2 regions of the Paenibacillus sp. 7516 genome follow, and region 1 is predicted to be linked to the other one. Evidence: predicted binding sites of a transcription regulator. Region 1 holds the regulator's gene; the other holds the start of a gene.
The links. The regulator LexA, encoded in region 1, represses DNA repair genes until DNA is damaged. The targets are predictions, from matches to a motif close to CGAACATATGTTCG.
Positions count from the first base shown of each region.

Region 2: the regulator LexA is predicted to act here: its motif matches at 2,653-2,666, upstream of recA (recombinase RecA).

Region 1 covers NZ_NPBI01000002.1:63,913-71,027, forward strand. Annotated here, with positions in the region: gene glnA (type I glutamate--ammonia ligase) at 1-435, shown strand, start outside; gene CHI14_RS00380 (aldehyde dehydrogenase) at 681-1,976, shown strand; gene lexA (transcriptional repressor LexA) at 2,090-2,716, opposite strand; gene CHI14_RS00390 (LysM peptidoglycan-binding domain-containing protein) at 3,013-3,390, shown strand; gene CHI14_RS00395 (DUF896 domain-containing protein) at 3,487-3,696, shown strand; gene CHI14_RS00400 (hypothetical protein) at 3,824-4,336, shown strand; gene CHI14_RS00405 (HAD family hydrolase) at 4,364-5,155, shown strand; gene CHI14_RS00410 (ABC transporter permease) at 5,742-6,671, shown strand; gene CHI14_RS00415 (carbohydrate ABC transporter permease) at 6,684-7,115, shown strand, end outside.
Region 2 covers NZ_NPBI01000006.1:856,540-863,654, forward strand. Annotated here, with positions in the region: gene rny (ribonuclease Y) at 1-193, opposite strand, end outside; gene CHI14_RS07190 (regulatory protein RecX) at 500-1,237, opposite strand; gene recA (recombinase RecA) at 1,519-2,583, opposite strand; gene CHI14_RS07200 (competence/damage-inducible protein A) at 2,821-4,077, opposite strand; gene pgsA (CDP-diacylglycerol--glycerol-3-phosphate 3-phosphatidyltransferase) at 4,186-4,773, opposite strand; gene CHI14_RS07210 (YajQ family cyclic di-GMP-binding protein) at 5,096-5,587, opposite strand; gene CHI14_RS29895 (hypothetical protein) at 5,737-5,901, opposite strand; gene CHI14_RS07215 (helix-turn-helix domain-containing protein) at 5,975-7,030, opposite strand; gene CHI14_RS07220 (DUF3388 domain-containing protein) at 7,102-7,115, opposite strand, start outside.

The DNA.
Region 1 (7,115 bases):
CCAGGTTATGAAGCCCCTTGTTATGTAGCATGGTCGGCCAGTAACCGTAGCCCAATGATCCGTATTCCAGCTTCGCGTGGTCTGAGTACACGTGTAGAGGTTCGTAACCCGGATCCGGCTGCTAACCCTTACTTGGCTTTGGCTGTTTTATTGAAAGCAGGATTGGACGGAATCAAACGTGAGCTTTCCTTACCAGCTCCGATTGACCGTAACATCTACATTATGTCAGAAGAAGAGCGTGTGGAAGAAGGCATTCCAAGCTTGCCAGCTGACCTGAAAGAAGCTTTGAACGAATTGATCCGCAGCGAAGTCATCTGTGATGCACTTGGCGATCACGCCCTGGCTCACTTCTACGAGCTGAAAGAAATTGAGTGGGATATGTACCGTACACAAGTCCACCAATGGGAACGCGATCAATACATTACGTTGTACTAATATGGAAAGCCCTTGGCGCAATAGTGCCAAGGGTTTTTTTTGATGAATTACATTATGGGACACACAGGTGAGTAGTTTACTAACAAAATAGCAGCATTTAATAGTGTACATATAATAGTAAGAGAGAAGATACATATTTTCCAGAGAACAACCGTTTTGATATGTTGATAATTTCATATAAATAAGGTATAATTCAATTATATTTTTAGCAATTTAATTTTAAATCATTAATTGGAGATGTTAATATGGAACAAGCGAAACAACTCGTTGCAAGTCAGCGGGCCTTCTTTTATACAGGACAAACTAAAAATATTGAAAATCGGATTCATGCTCTTCAGCAATTAAGACAAGGGATAGAGAAATATCAGCAACGGATATTGGACGCATTGCATACTGATCTAAATAAATCGGAAACAGAGGCCTATAACTCTGAGATTCGCATCGTTTTGGGTGAACTGGATTTTGCACTAGAACACCTTAAGGAATGGGCGGCTCCTAGAGCAGTGCCAACAAGTGCTGTTATCCCTGATGGTACAAGCACGATCTATCCAGAACCATATGGAGTTGCTCTCATTATTGCGCCATGGAACTATCCGTTCCAACTGGCATTTGGTCCTTTGATTGGTGCAATTGCAGCCGGTAACTGTGCTGTTATTAAGCCTTCTGAATTAACGCCGGCAGTGTCACGTCTAACGTATGACCTGATCACGGATATTTTCCCTGAGGAATATGTAGCTGTCATGGAAGGTGAAGTCGAAACGAGCACAGCCTTGTTGAAAGAGAAGTTTGATTATATTTTCTTCACAGGCAGCACGGGTGTAGGTCGCATTGTTATGAAAGCAGCGGCAGAGCATCTTACGCCTGTAACGCTTGAATTGGGTGGGAAAAGCCCTGTAATTGTTCATAAAGACGCCGATTTGAAGCTGACAGCTCAGCGGATCGTTCGTGGCAAGTTCTTGAATGCTGGTCAGACCTGTGTTGCTCCAGATTACTTGCTTGTACATCAAGACGTACACGATAAACTCATTGAAGAGATTCGTGAGGAGATTCAAGATAAATTCGGTAGGGATGTCATGGGAAATCCTGATTTTCCCCATATCGTCAACACACGTAACTTTGATCGACTGTCTGTATTCCTAGAAGATGGTCAAGCTCTGATTGGTGGTCGCTCTGATCGGGATCAGCTGCTGATTGAACCTACCTTGGTAGGAAATGTGGACTGGGATTCACCTGTTATGCAAGAGGAGATATTCGGTCCCATTTTACCGGTAATGACTTACGAGGATCTTAATCCTCTACTCACTGAGATTGTGCGCCGTCCCAAACCGCTGGCGCTATACCTGTTCACGCAGCAAGAGGAGCTGCAGAATCAGGTCTTGGATCAAGTATCCTTCGGTGGAGGGTGCATTAATGATACGTTGTCTCATATGACTTCACATTATTTACCGTTTGGCGGTGTAGGAGAGAGTGGCATGGGGTCTTATCATGGTCAGCAAAGCTTTGAAGTGTTCTCCCATCACAAAAGCATTCTCAAACGATAACAAATGGAATGAATGAAGTCGAAATATAGCCTATAAAAAAAGAGGTTGTCCTGTTGAACAGGGCAACCTCTTTTTGTCATTACAGTTCAGCTGACTTGCTGTTGGAAGAAAGACTAGTGAATATCACGGAAAAGGCCAATCACTTTACCCAAAATGCTAACATGTTTTAAACGAAGTGGTTCAAATGTTGCATTCTCAGGCTGAAGACGAATGTGGTCTTTTTCTTTGTAGAATGTTTTAACTGTAGCTTCGTCATCTTCAGTCATCGCAACGACAATATCTCCGTTATCTGCCGTTTGCTGCTGGCGTACGATAACGTAATCTCCATTGACAATTCCTGCTTCGATCATACTGTCACCCACAACAGAGAGCATAAACACTTTCTGTTCTCCAACATAATGTGTCGGTAGCGGGAAATAATCCTCAATGTTCTCTGTTGCGGTAATCGGAACCCCTGCAGTGACTTTACCTACGACAGGAATGCGAGCAACACTGTGTGCAAACTGATGGGAGTGTTCTGATTCCTCTTGGCTTAATAACTCAATGGCTCTCGGTTTAGTAGGGTCACGTCTAATGAGACCTTTCTTCTCCAAGCGGTCCAGATGTCCATGAACCGTAGAGCTGGAAGCCAGTCCAACCGCTTCTCCAATTTCACGTACGGAAGGAGGATATCCCTTCAACCGGACTTCATTGCGTATAAACTCCAGAATAGCTTGCTGCCTGCTGGATATCTTCGACATACCGTATCAACCCCATTTTAGTAACGTTTGGGAAAATTATAACATAGAACCTCCGTTCGTACAAACATAAGTTCTAAATAAAATCCGATAAAATCAATGTTTTTGAGTCATTAATTCGTATAGTCCTACAAATCTAACAATAGTAAAAAAACGAGTTAAAATTCACCTAGAGATTTACGGAAAATTTGGAGTTCAAAATAAAGCGAACAATTGTTCTAAAAATCTGTTGTACAAAACAAGTGTTCGTGTTATATTGATTTTAACAGATAGGAACAAACGTTTGGAGGACGATTAATATGAGATATTCCACTTATCAAAGTATTTACGAACCGGTGAATTCGGAAGCGGTCAAGTCTAACATAAGTAACGTTAAACAATGGTTTGCAGAAGCCAAGATGCCAACATGGATGTTGAAATTGATTATGGCATCGTTAATCATAATTATAGGCTGCAGCACTGTATTGACTGTGTTTGCAGGTGATGAGAACAATGTTCTTCCTGGCAGCAAAATAGCAGTATCCCAGGGTGAGACATTATGGAGCTTATCTTTGGAGCATAAACCGGAAAATATGGATACGCGTGTATATATAGAAGCAATAAAGAAAGTTAACCAGCTTCAAACGACTTCAATTCAAGCTGGGCAGGTTCTAATTTTGCCTCAGTTTAACCCCTAAAATCATGATTCAGTTGAGCGAGTAAGTAGCAGCCTTGACAAGCAGCCTCGATCATGTCAAAGTTAGTATGACTTTGTATTTTTGGAGGGGACAAGCTTGGATATAGATAGCCTGGTAGCACGCATCAATGAATTGGCTCGTAAACAAAAGTCCACTGGACTTTCAGAGGAAGAACTTGCCGAACGTGCTAAACTTAGAGAAATTTACTTAAACAACATCCGCAGTAACTTCAGACAGCAACTGGAGTCCATTGAAATTGTAGATGATGAGAAAGATCAAGGCCACCAAGGCAAACTCAAACACTAAGGAAACCTAAAGATATCGTAATGATATTTAGGTTTCTTCCTTTTATTTTGAGAATGCAAATTTATAGGGGGAATGTCGGTTTGCGAATTTTGTAAGCCGATACAAAGATGACATAAGGGGGATTCTCATGGCTCGTTCGTTCGAGAGAACGGTTCGGAAAAATTCAAAGCAGTTGAATCAGCAGCGCAAAAAAAATGGTCAGCCGATTTCGGGTACGCCTGGTGAGGACATTTTCAAAGGACGCAGTCTTCTGTTTCCTATTTTCCTCATTGGACTTGCGTTTTTGTATCTGTTTATGAGCACATTTCTTGTTAAAGCTCCGATGACAACATGGGACTGGGTTACGATGCTGTTGTATGTATTTTTGGCTGTAATTTTTATGCTTCGCCGTCCTTACATCAAAATCGGGAGCAACCGGATTATAACAACCAAAGGGAATCGGGAACGCTCCATTGGAGTAGATGACATCGTTAAGTTTAGATTCGAACAGGGAACGGTAGTTATCGAACATAACAGCCGTGGAAAAAGATGGGTGTTCACTAAACTGTTGAACCGCTATGATACAGATGCCATTTCTGAACGACTTCTGAAATTTGCCAAAGCACATCAGATTACTGTAGAAACAGACGAGAAAAAGTAATTATTCACAAAGGGGAAGATGATCGGAATGGCATTAAAAGCGATTTTGTTCGACCTGGATGATACTTTATTGTGGGATGAACGCAGTGTGCGGGAAGCATTCCACGAAACTTGCCTGCTTGCTTCACAAGAAACCGGCGTTGATGCTGAGGCATTGGAAGAAGCTGTTCGTAATGAAGCTCGTAGTCTTTATGAATCATATGAAACCTTTCCATTCACCAAAATGATTGGTATCAATCCGTTTGAAGGACTTTGGGCTAATTTTACAGGTGGTGACCAGCCGGAATTCCGTCAATTGGAGCAGCTTGCCCCTGTATATCGTAAGGAGTCCTGGCGTCGTGGTTTATTGAAGCTGGGAGTGGACCGTGAAGATTTGGCTGAGCGTCTAGCCGCGCATTTCGGAGCAGAGCGAAGATCCAGACCTCATGTTTATGAGGAAACGATGGACACATTGCGTCAATTGCAGGGAAAATTCAAACTGTTGCTCTTGACGAATGGTTGTCCTGCTCTGCAGCAAGAGAAGTTGGATGGTGTGCCTGAACTGGCTCCTTTCTTCGATGAGATCATCATCTCGGGTACTTTTGGAAAAGGAAAACCGGACCCATCTATCTTTGAACATGCGCTCAGCAAACTTGGAGTAAAACCAGAAGAAGGCTTGATGGTTGGAGATAAACTCACGACGGATATCCGCGGAGCTTTGTCAGCAGGAATCCAGTCTGTCTGGATTAATCGGGAGAACAAAGTGAACTCGGAGTCGTATGTACCCGATCATGAGATTAAGCACTTATCAGAATTAGATCGTATCATTGCTAATTTCTGATTATTTCAGAAGTGAACAATGGTGCATTTTAAAACATTGATAACCTCGGTGAATGAGGCAAAATCATTCATGGGTTATCAATGTTTTTTGGTTTGGTTGAAACTTTAAAACAACAGTGTAATGAAGAAATATTCAAAAATAATAAAAAAAGGTATTGAAATGTTGGGACTGCTGTTTTAGAATGTAACTAACATACTAGTATGACTAGTATGGGAATCATTTAAAAGCAGTACTCTTTTGGCATATCCAGGTTATGGAATCAGAAGTTATTGCTTTATTATTTTTATGTATATTGTAAGCGCTTTACATAGTTTTGGGAAATATTAATTTTTGGAATACAACAGGTACTCATGAGATTGAGCAATAAAATAACCATCTGAACCTAAGTATATCCATTAAACTACTTTAAATTGATATCGCTTACATTACCAAATATCTATTATGCAGTGGGGGTGAAATTTCTGCAAGGTCTTCGATAGAAAGAAGTGAAGATGGGAGCTGTCATAAAGTACTTTTGATTTTATCAAGTTTATTTGATCGGAGTGAATCAGATATGAAGTCAGAAACTGCTAAAACCACGCTTACGATGACCTCATTACGCAAAGAAAGCAGGTTAAGAACAGCTGGAGCCTTACTCCGCAAAGATTGGCAGCTGTATTCACTATTAATACTTCCAGTGATCTATCTGATAATTTTTAAATACGGGCCCATGATTGGTAACGTGATTGCCTTTAGAAGATTTGTACCGGGAGGCAGCATTTTTGGTGAAACTTGGGTTGGGTTAAGGTATTTTCAGATGTTCGTACAGGACCCCACGTTCTGGAAAGTATTTGGGAACACACTCATGTTGGGCGGGCTTGCATTACTCTTCACTTTCCCGGTTCCCATTATCTTTGCTCTGCTTTTGAATGAAGTAAAAAGTAAACGCTTCAAAAAGTTCGTTCAGACTGCATCTTATCTGCCGCATTTCTTATCGATCGTTATCGTAGCTGGTATGATTTTGCAACTAACGGCAGTGAATGGATCTATTAATGGCTTGGTTGCATTCTTTACCGGAGACAACATTCCTTTTATGCAGCGCGCTGAATGGTTCAGAACAATCTATATAACCTCTGAAATTTGGCAAGGCATGGGCTGGGGAGCCATTTTGTATCTTGCCGCATTAACAACAATCGATGATTCTTTGTATGAAGCTGCACGAATTGACGGTGCGAATCGCTGGAAACAGACGATCCATGTAACCATACCAGGCATTTTGCCAACGATTGTTACATTGTTAATTCTGAATATGGGTAATTTTCTTGCTGTCGGATTTGAGAAGATTCTCCTCCTTTACAATCCGCTTATCTATGATACATCAGACGTGATTTCCACTTATCTGTATCGTGTAGGTTTGCAATCCAGCAACTTCAGTTACGCTACTGCGATTGGATTATTCGAATCACTCATCGGACTGATTTTGGTATTCTCGGTAAATGCAATTTCACGCAGACTAACACAGCGAAGCTTGTGGTAAAGGAGGGGTAACATGCAGGAATCAAAATCATACAAAGTCTTCAAAGTATTTAACACCATCTTTTTGCTGCTCGTGGTGTTCATCACACTCTATCCATTCCTGAATGTTGTAGCACAATCTTTCAGTAGTGAATCCTATATCAATTCAGGGAAAGTCAGCATCATCCCGCGAGGTTTTAATGTGGAAACCTACAAGACAATCTCGCGTGATAACATGTTCTGGACCAATTATAAAAATACGATTATCTACACTGTGGTAGGTACATTGATATCCATGTTCATGACAACCATTTTCGCGTATGCGATCTCCAAAAAGAGATTAATGGGACGCAAGTTCTGGACAATGTTTGCCGTGTTCACCATGTTTTTCAGTGGCGGATTGATTCCAAACTACGTCTTGATTAATTCCCTTGGCATGAACAATACGATGTGGGCGTTGGTTGTA
Region 2 (7,115 bases), on a different contig from region 1:
CATCCTTCGCTTCCAGCACCGTCTCTTTCTTCTGTGCTTCTGCCTCTTTCTTCGCGTTCTCAACAATCTGTACGGCAGCTTGTTCCGCACTGGAGATTTTAGCCTCTGCAAGAGATTTGCGAATAAAATATCCGACTCCGAACCCAATAACGAGCGCGGCCACAACGAGAACGATCGTGATTGCAATGTCCATACTGTTCACCTCCTCGTTGGTTCCTCCAAGGCACTCCTTGGGTCAATTTGCTGTTTTCAAACTTACATATGTTTGGGAATAACGATACCTACGGCGATCCCCCGCCGATTTTCATTTCAAGTGTACATGTTACCACGTACTATTCGCTGCCTTCAGCGAATCCATAAGCATGAAGGGTAAATCCTAAGAAACCGAAACCGCTTTTTTGGAAGGAAAAAGGGTTGTCCATTTCTTACAGACTCATGTCCATTTTAGTATTTGACGAAAGAAATTGTCAAGAGAATGCAGTACACTGTGTAGTCTCTGTTAATCCCATGGTAACAACTCGTCATCTTCAGAATCTTCGGCTTCATCTTCTTCAATTAAACAATTCACAACTTTACGTACCATATCCATAGGAAAACCGCGTCTCATCAAGAAGGGAAGCGTTTTGCGTTTCTTCTCTGCAACGTCCCCCTTGACCTGGTTCCACTTCTTTCGCCCTGCGGTCAAAGCTGTCTCAAACTCCACATCCGCATCCACGCCTTCAAGCGCTTCAACGATGAGCTCATTGGCAATGCCCTTTTGACGCAGCTCTTGCCTTATCCACAGTTTTCCCTTCCTCTGGCCTGTCATACGCTGCCTTGTCCATTCCTTCGCAAACCCTTCATCGTCCACAAGCTTCTCCTGCTCGAGCCGATCCAGCACTTCTTCAATTAATGGTGCGGCGAACTCTTTCTGACGAAGTCGCTGGCTTAATTCATGCCTTGTACGCTGTTTATGCTCTAAGTAGCGCAATGCCTGAACATAGGTTTGCTGCCGCTCATCCGCTACTATGATCTCTTCGAGATCTTTCTTCACAAATGTGTTGCCCCGAGTCATTCGATATTTGATCATTACATCTTCCAGAACCGTAATCGAGTACATACCGAACGTGATCCGGTACCGAGCCTGCCTGCTTTTTGTTCGTTCTACCCGTGTAATGGTAAGTTCTTCGTTATCCGGGAATTGGGAGATCCCCTCCAGTTCTGCTGTTTCGTACAAATCATCATCATGTTGATCCATTCAGGTCTCTCCCTCCTTTTGGTTTTTGTTCAACTCTTTATCTTTCTGATTATGAAGTACCTATCTACTTAAAGAAAACTGCAGACCAAAATGCAAAAAGCCGGGATTGCAACCCGGCACCAGCTCACTCAATAAATGTGCTAACAGCTCCTGTCCAATGGACAGGAGCTGTTAGACAGCGCTAGAACACGCGCCGTCTCCCCTAGCAGGATCGGTACAATTCACCCCAATCCGGGAAGTCCAGTAAGTGAACGCCTTCTGGGCCTCCCGGTCAGGAAGAATTACTCGTTAATCTCAAACAATTCTTGTTCTTCTGCTTCTTCTTTTTGTTGATCTTCGCTCGTTGGAGCTGGAACTACCGTCGTCAGATTACTCGCTTCACGAATTTTTTGCTCGATCACTTGAGCGATCTCTTTATGTTCTTTCATGAACTGCTTCGCATTTTCACGACCTTGGCCCAGACGTTCGCCTTCGTAAGAATACCAAGCACCACTTTTATTAACGATATCGAGTTCTGTACCAATATCAATGATACTGCCCTCTCTTGAGATACCTTCACCATACATGATATCTACTTCTGCTTGTTTGAACGGTGGTGCAACTTTATTTTTGACAACCTTCACACGGGTACGGTTCCCGATGATGTCATTACCTGATTTAATACTCTCAATACGGCGAACATCCAAACGAACTGTAGAGTAAAATTTCAGGGCACGTCCACCAGGTGTTGTCTCAGGGTTACCAAACATTACGCCAACTTTTTCACGAAGCTGGTTGATAAAGATGGCAATAGTTTTGGATTTGCTGATTGCACCAGACAATTTACGCAACGCCTGAGACATCAGACGTGCTTGCAAACCAACGTGGGAATCCCCCATTTCGCCTTCGATCTCAGCTTTTGGTACCAAGGCAGCAACAGAGTCAACAACGATAATGTCAACAGCACCACTGCGCACAAGTGCTTCAGCAATTTCCAATGCTTGTTCGCCCGTATCCGGCTGGGACAAAAGCAATTCATCAATGTTAACACCCAGTTTACTAGCATACGTTGGATCAAGAGCATGCTCGGCATCGATAAATGCAGCTTGTCCACCGACTTTTTGCACTTCAGCAATCGCATGCAATGCTACAGTTGTTTTACCTGAAGATTCAGGTCCATATATTTCAACAATCCGGCCTTTAGGCAAGCCGCCTGTTCCAAGTGCTATATCCAGAGCCAAGGATCCGCTGGGTATGATTTCCACTTGCATGTGAGTTGACTCACCCAGTTTCATGATAGATCCTTTACCAAATTGCTTCTCTATTTGACGGAGCGCCATATCAAGCGCGGCACGACGGTCTGACAATATGCTCACACCCTTTACTGTTTATAAGATAATGATACCTTGTTTTAACACGTTTGCCAAGCTTTTTTTCGAACATACATTCGTTTTTTTTTGTAAGGCCGAGGCGCCTCTTCCTGGGCAAAACTTGCAATGAAACAGAAAAAAGAACCGCAAACAAGGCTAAATGCCTAATTCTACGGTTCTTCCGTCTTCTTTGATTATACTTGATTATCCCTGTAAAAGCAATTCAAGGTATACCTAGTCCATCGCAACAAGTTTGCGCCATAAGCGATATAAAATAGCCTTGGTCGAACGGATGCGGACCGTCTCCCGATTACCGTTGATACGCAATTCATGAATCTCCGTCTCTTTTCCCCGCTCAGCAAGAGCGATAAAAACCAGACCTGGTGGCTTACGCTCAGAGTAACCCGGACCCGCTACTCCTGTAACGGCCAGACCAAAATCGGAATCGCCTATCATGCGTACCTGCTCAGCCAATACTTTAGCAACTTCAGGGCTCACAGCCCCGGGAGCATCTTCACCCTCCAGATAGTCATGAGGAACATTCAGCAGCTTTTCCTTTATCTCGTTGGAATAACATACAATTCCGCCTTTGAGCATGGAAGCACTGCCAGGGACCGAAGTCAGACTCTGCATGACAAGCCCTCCTGTACAGCTCTCAGCGGCGCTCAGGGTCAGACCCATATCAGCCATCATTGTTACAATAGTGTACTCTATAGGAACATCCTCGTTCGCGTAGAGGTGTTCAGGCAACCGTTCCCGAATGAGCACCTCCATGGCATCCAGCTTCTGCTTGGCCTCATTCTCACTCGGCGCCTTGGTGGACACCCGTATCGTTACTTCTCCCTCACTTGCGTAAGGTGCAATCGTAGGGTCAGTTTGGCTATCAATCAGATCAAGCAGACGGTCTTCCAATGCCGACTCACCGATCCCGGCAAATTTCAGCATCTTCGAATAAATTGGCATTTCTTTCGTAAGAACATGTTGGAACAACCAGGGTTTGACCTCCTGCTCAAACATGGGAATCAGTTCTTTCGGCGGCCCGGGCATAATAATATAATGCTTCCCGTTATCCGAGATGGCATTACCCGCGGCAAGGCCTGTTTCATTAGCCAGCGGGGTCCCTCCTTCAATCACGATGGCTTGTCGCCGGTTATTTTCGGTCATCTCCACATTGCGATCCCTGAAGAAGCTATCGATTTTATCCATTGCCATCCGATCAATATGTAGGCTCCGTCCCAACACTGCTGCTATGGCATCCTTGGTTAGATCATCCTGCGTAGGTCCGATACCGCCTGAGAACAAAATGACATCAGCTCGCCCTTGGGCAATTCGAATGGCTTCACTGAGACGATTCAGATTGTCCCCTACCACAGTTTGAAAATAAACGTCAATCCCGATAGCAGCCAATTCACGGGATAAATATCTGGCATTCGTATTTACGATCTGTCCGAGCAGCAACTCTGTTCCGACTGCGATAATTTCTGCCTTCATTCAGCATCCTCCTGTACACAATGTGAGTGATCAAAGGGCAATAGGATGTTTTCCTATTGCCCTTTGCGCAAGCTGTACTTCATAAATTACCCGTTTTACCTTAAACTTTTACGCTTTTGATAAATTAAGCAGATTTTTGTTTTTGATGAAATAATCAATACCAGACCAGATCGTAATAATCGCTGCAGCCCAAACGGCTATAACATCAACGTGTACCCCCGTATAAGAGAACGGGAAGTTGTTAAGCAGAAGCAAAACGATGGCTACGATCTGTATTACGGTTTTCAGCTTGCCCCAGCTGCTGGCCGCAACAACCGATCCATCCAGCAGAGCAATTTGGCGAAGGCCGGTCACCGCAAACTCCCGACTGATAATGACAACAGCGATCCATGAGTCCAGCTTACCCATCTCAACAAGTGAAATGAGCACTGCAGTCACTAACAGCTTGTCAGCCAGCGGGTCGAGCAGCTTGCCCAAATTGGTGACCATATTGTTTTTCCGTGCCAGGTATCCATCAATTCCATCCGTACTGGCTGCAATGATGAAGATAATGGCAGCGATCAGCTGATTATACGGAAGCGATAAGCTTCCGATCTGCATAGGCTCCGGATAAAATGGAAAGTCCACGAGCAGAAACACCATTAAAAAAGGGATTAAGCAAATTCGTGCAAGCGTAATCCGGTTGGGTAAATTCACAAGACGCCCTCCCTCTTATCCTCCAATACTTCAAACAATCATCTTAATCCCGTATCCATCATCCGGAAGGTGAACATGTAAAATGCACTGAGTACACCACTGATCTCATATGTAAAAACGCAAAAAATAAAGTCAACCGTTCAAACGCAAAATCGTTTAAAACGTTCCGGCGACCTCCAAAAGATGTACTGCTTTTCACAAAGTCAGCAAAACGATGATGACTGGGCTTTATGCTTGATTGCTAGCAATGCACACTTAGTATAATATACGCCAATTGCAGTGTCAAAACACGTTTTTCACAACAAAAATGGACGTAACAAACTTATTTGAAATTGGTATATTGCAAATCAAGAGGCAGATTGGCACCATTCAAAAGCTGCATAACCGCTTGCAAATCATTTTTACTCTTACCAGTTACCCGGAGCTGGTCCCCTTGAATCTGGCTCTTCACTTTCATTTTGGAATCACGAATTAGAATATTGATCTTTTTCGCGATATCCTGGTCAATCCCCTGCTTAAAACTCAGACGCTGGCGCACTGTCCCGGATGAAGCTGGCTCCACTTTGCCATAATCAATGTTCTTGAGCGGCAAATTCCGCTTGGCCATTTTGGATTGAAGTACATCAATGACAGCCTTAAGTTTGGTCTCATCATCGGATACAATTGTCAATGCATCCTTGTCCAGCTTCAAGCTGCTTTTGCTGCCTTTAAAATCGTAACGTGTGCTGATTTCCTTTTCCGTCTGTGTAACAGCATTCGTTAATTCCTGCAAGTCCATTTTGGACACGATGTCGAACGAATTTTCTGAACTCAATCTGGTCACCCTTTCAATTAATCATTTGTTCTGTGTAACATTATAGAGGATTCGCCCCGGAAAAGTCTAATTTTGAGGGGGAAACAAACGAAAAAGCATTTTCAGCCACTGCTTTTGCAGTAACCAAAAATGCTTTAACGTACAGCAATCTAATATCGGCTGCGGTTGGGCTGTCTGAACATGTCGAGCACACCCAGAATGACGTGCGCAAGTCCGAAGCCCAAAATTCCGTAACCCCAAGCGCTTGGAGTCAGATAGTAACCCAGGAGGCTGACAATGATTCCTAAACCTGTGACGATCCAGCTGACTGTCATAGCCATCCACCTCGCTTTACCGAAAGTTAACTGCTAGTGAAGACAAACTTATTGTCCCCCGCAGTTAATGCCCTTATTCGCCGCCTGTGGCAGAGCCTTCGGTTCCTGCATCGGAGCCTTCGACAGAGTTCGCATTTGTTCCGGTAGACGCACCTGTGCTCTCATCTCCCAATTGGAGACGAATCCGGTTGGTGGCCTTGCCATCCGTTACTACTTGACCACCAACTTCAATGGTCGTAGCCGCAGCATATCCAGATTTAATGTACAAGCCGGTACCATCCAGATCAAACGACATACTGTCTCCATCAGCTGTCATACCAAATTGCAGTTTTTCTCCGCTTGAATTTTCACCTTTATACACTTCCAGCCAGCTCTGACCTGAAGCATTAATGGTGACCTTAACCGGTTGACCTGCACTTCCGTTTACTTTGAAATTTGTAATATTACCAGATTTCCCATCTTCAGCAACCGTTACAGTCCCAGCATTATCTGCAGGCTCTTGATCTTCGGTGTCATCCGGGGTTTGTTCGTCCGTCTGACCTTCGGTACCCTCACCAGTCACGTCGGTACCCCCACCATTGCCGCCTGCTTCTCCTTCTGGCTGACCGGTTTCTTGTCCTCCAGATTCGTTATCCGGTGGAGTGGAAGCTTGACCGTTGTCCGTCGTCTCATCCGGTTGATCATTCGGCGTTTGCTGACTATCTGTAATTTTGGTTTGATCGACGCCTTGTGTATCCGCATCATCTCTGTTCATGACCACATACACGTACAGCAAGGCAACAATCAGAATCGGAAATGTCCACATTAACGCTACTGACATCCATCGATTGCTGCGCTCTACAGGTCGACTCGAACGTTTTTGAATCACGGGCTCCATGGTTGCTTCCGTTTCCTCTGCCGGTACATCTTTCTTATGTCCCTCCAGCAGCTCATCAGGGTTTAGTCCCACCGTCTCCGCATAGGTTTTAATGAAAGCTCGCACATAGAAGCTGCCAGGAAGCACCTTATAGTCCCCAGCCTCTATTGCTTCCAAGTACCTCTTGCGAATTTTAGTCATTTCCTGTACATCGTCGAGACTCATCCCTTTTTGCAGCCGGGCCTCTCTTAACTGCTGACCCAGTTCAGACATGCTATCTCCTCCTTATGTTTATCTTTTTCTCTTTGGTTGTTGCTATCTATTCCATGATTCCGTACGGAGCATTACAGTTCGTCGG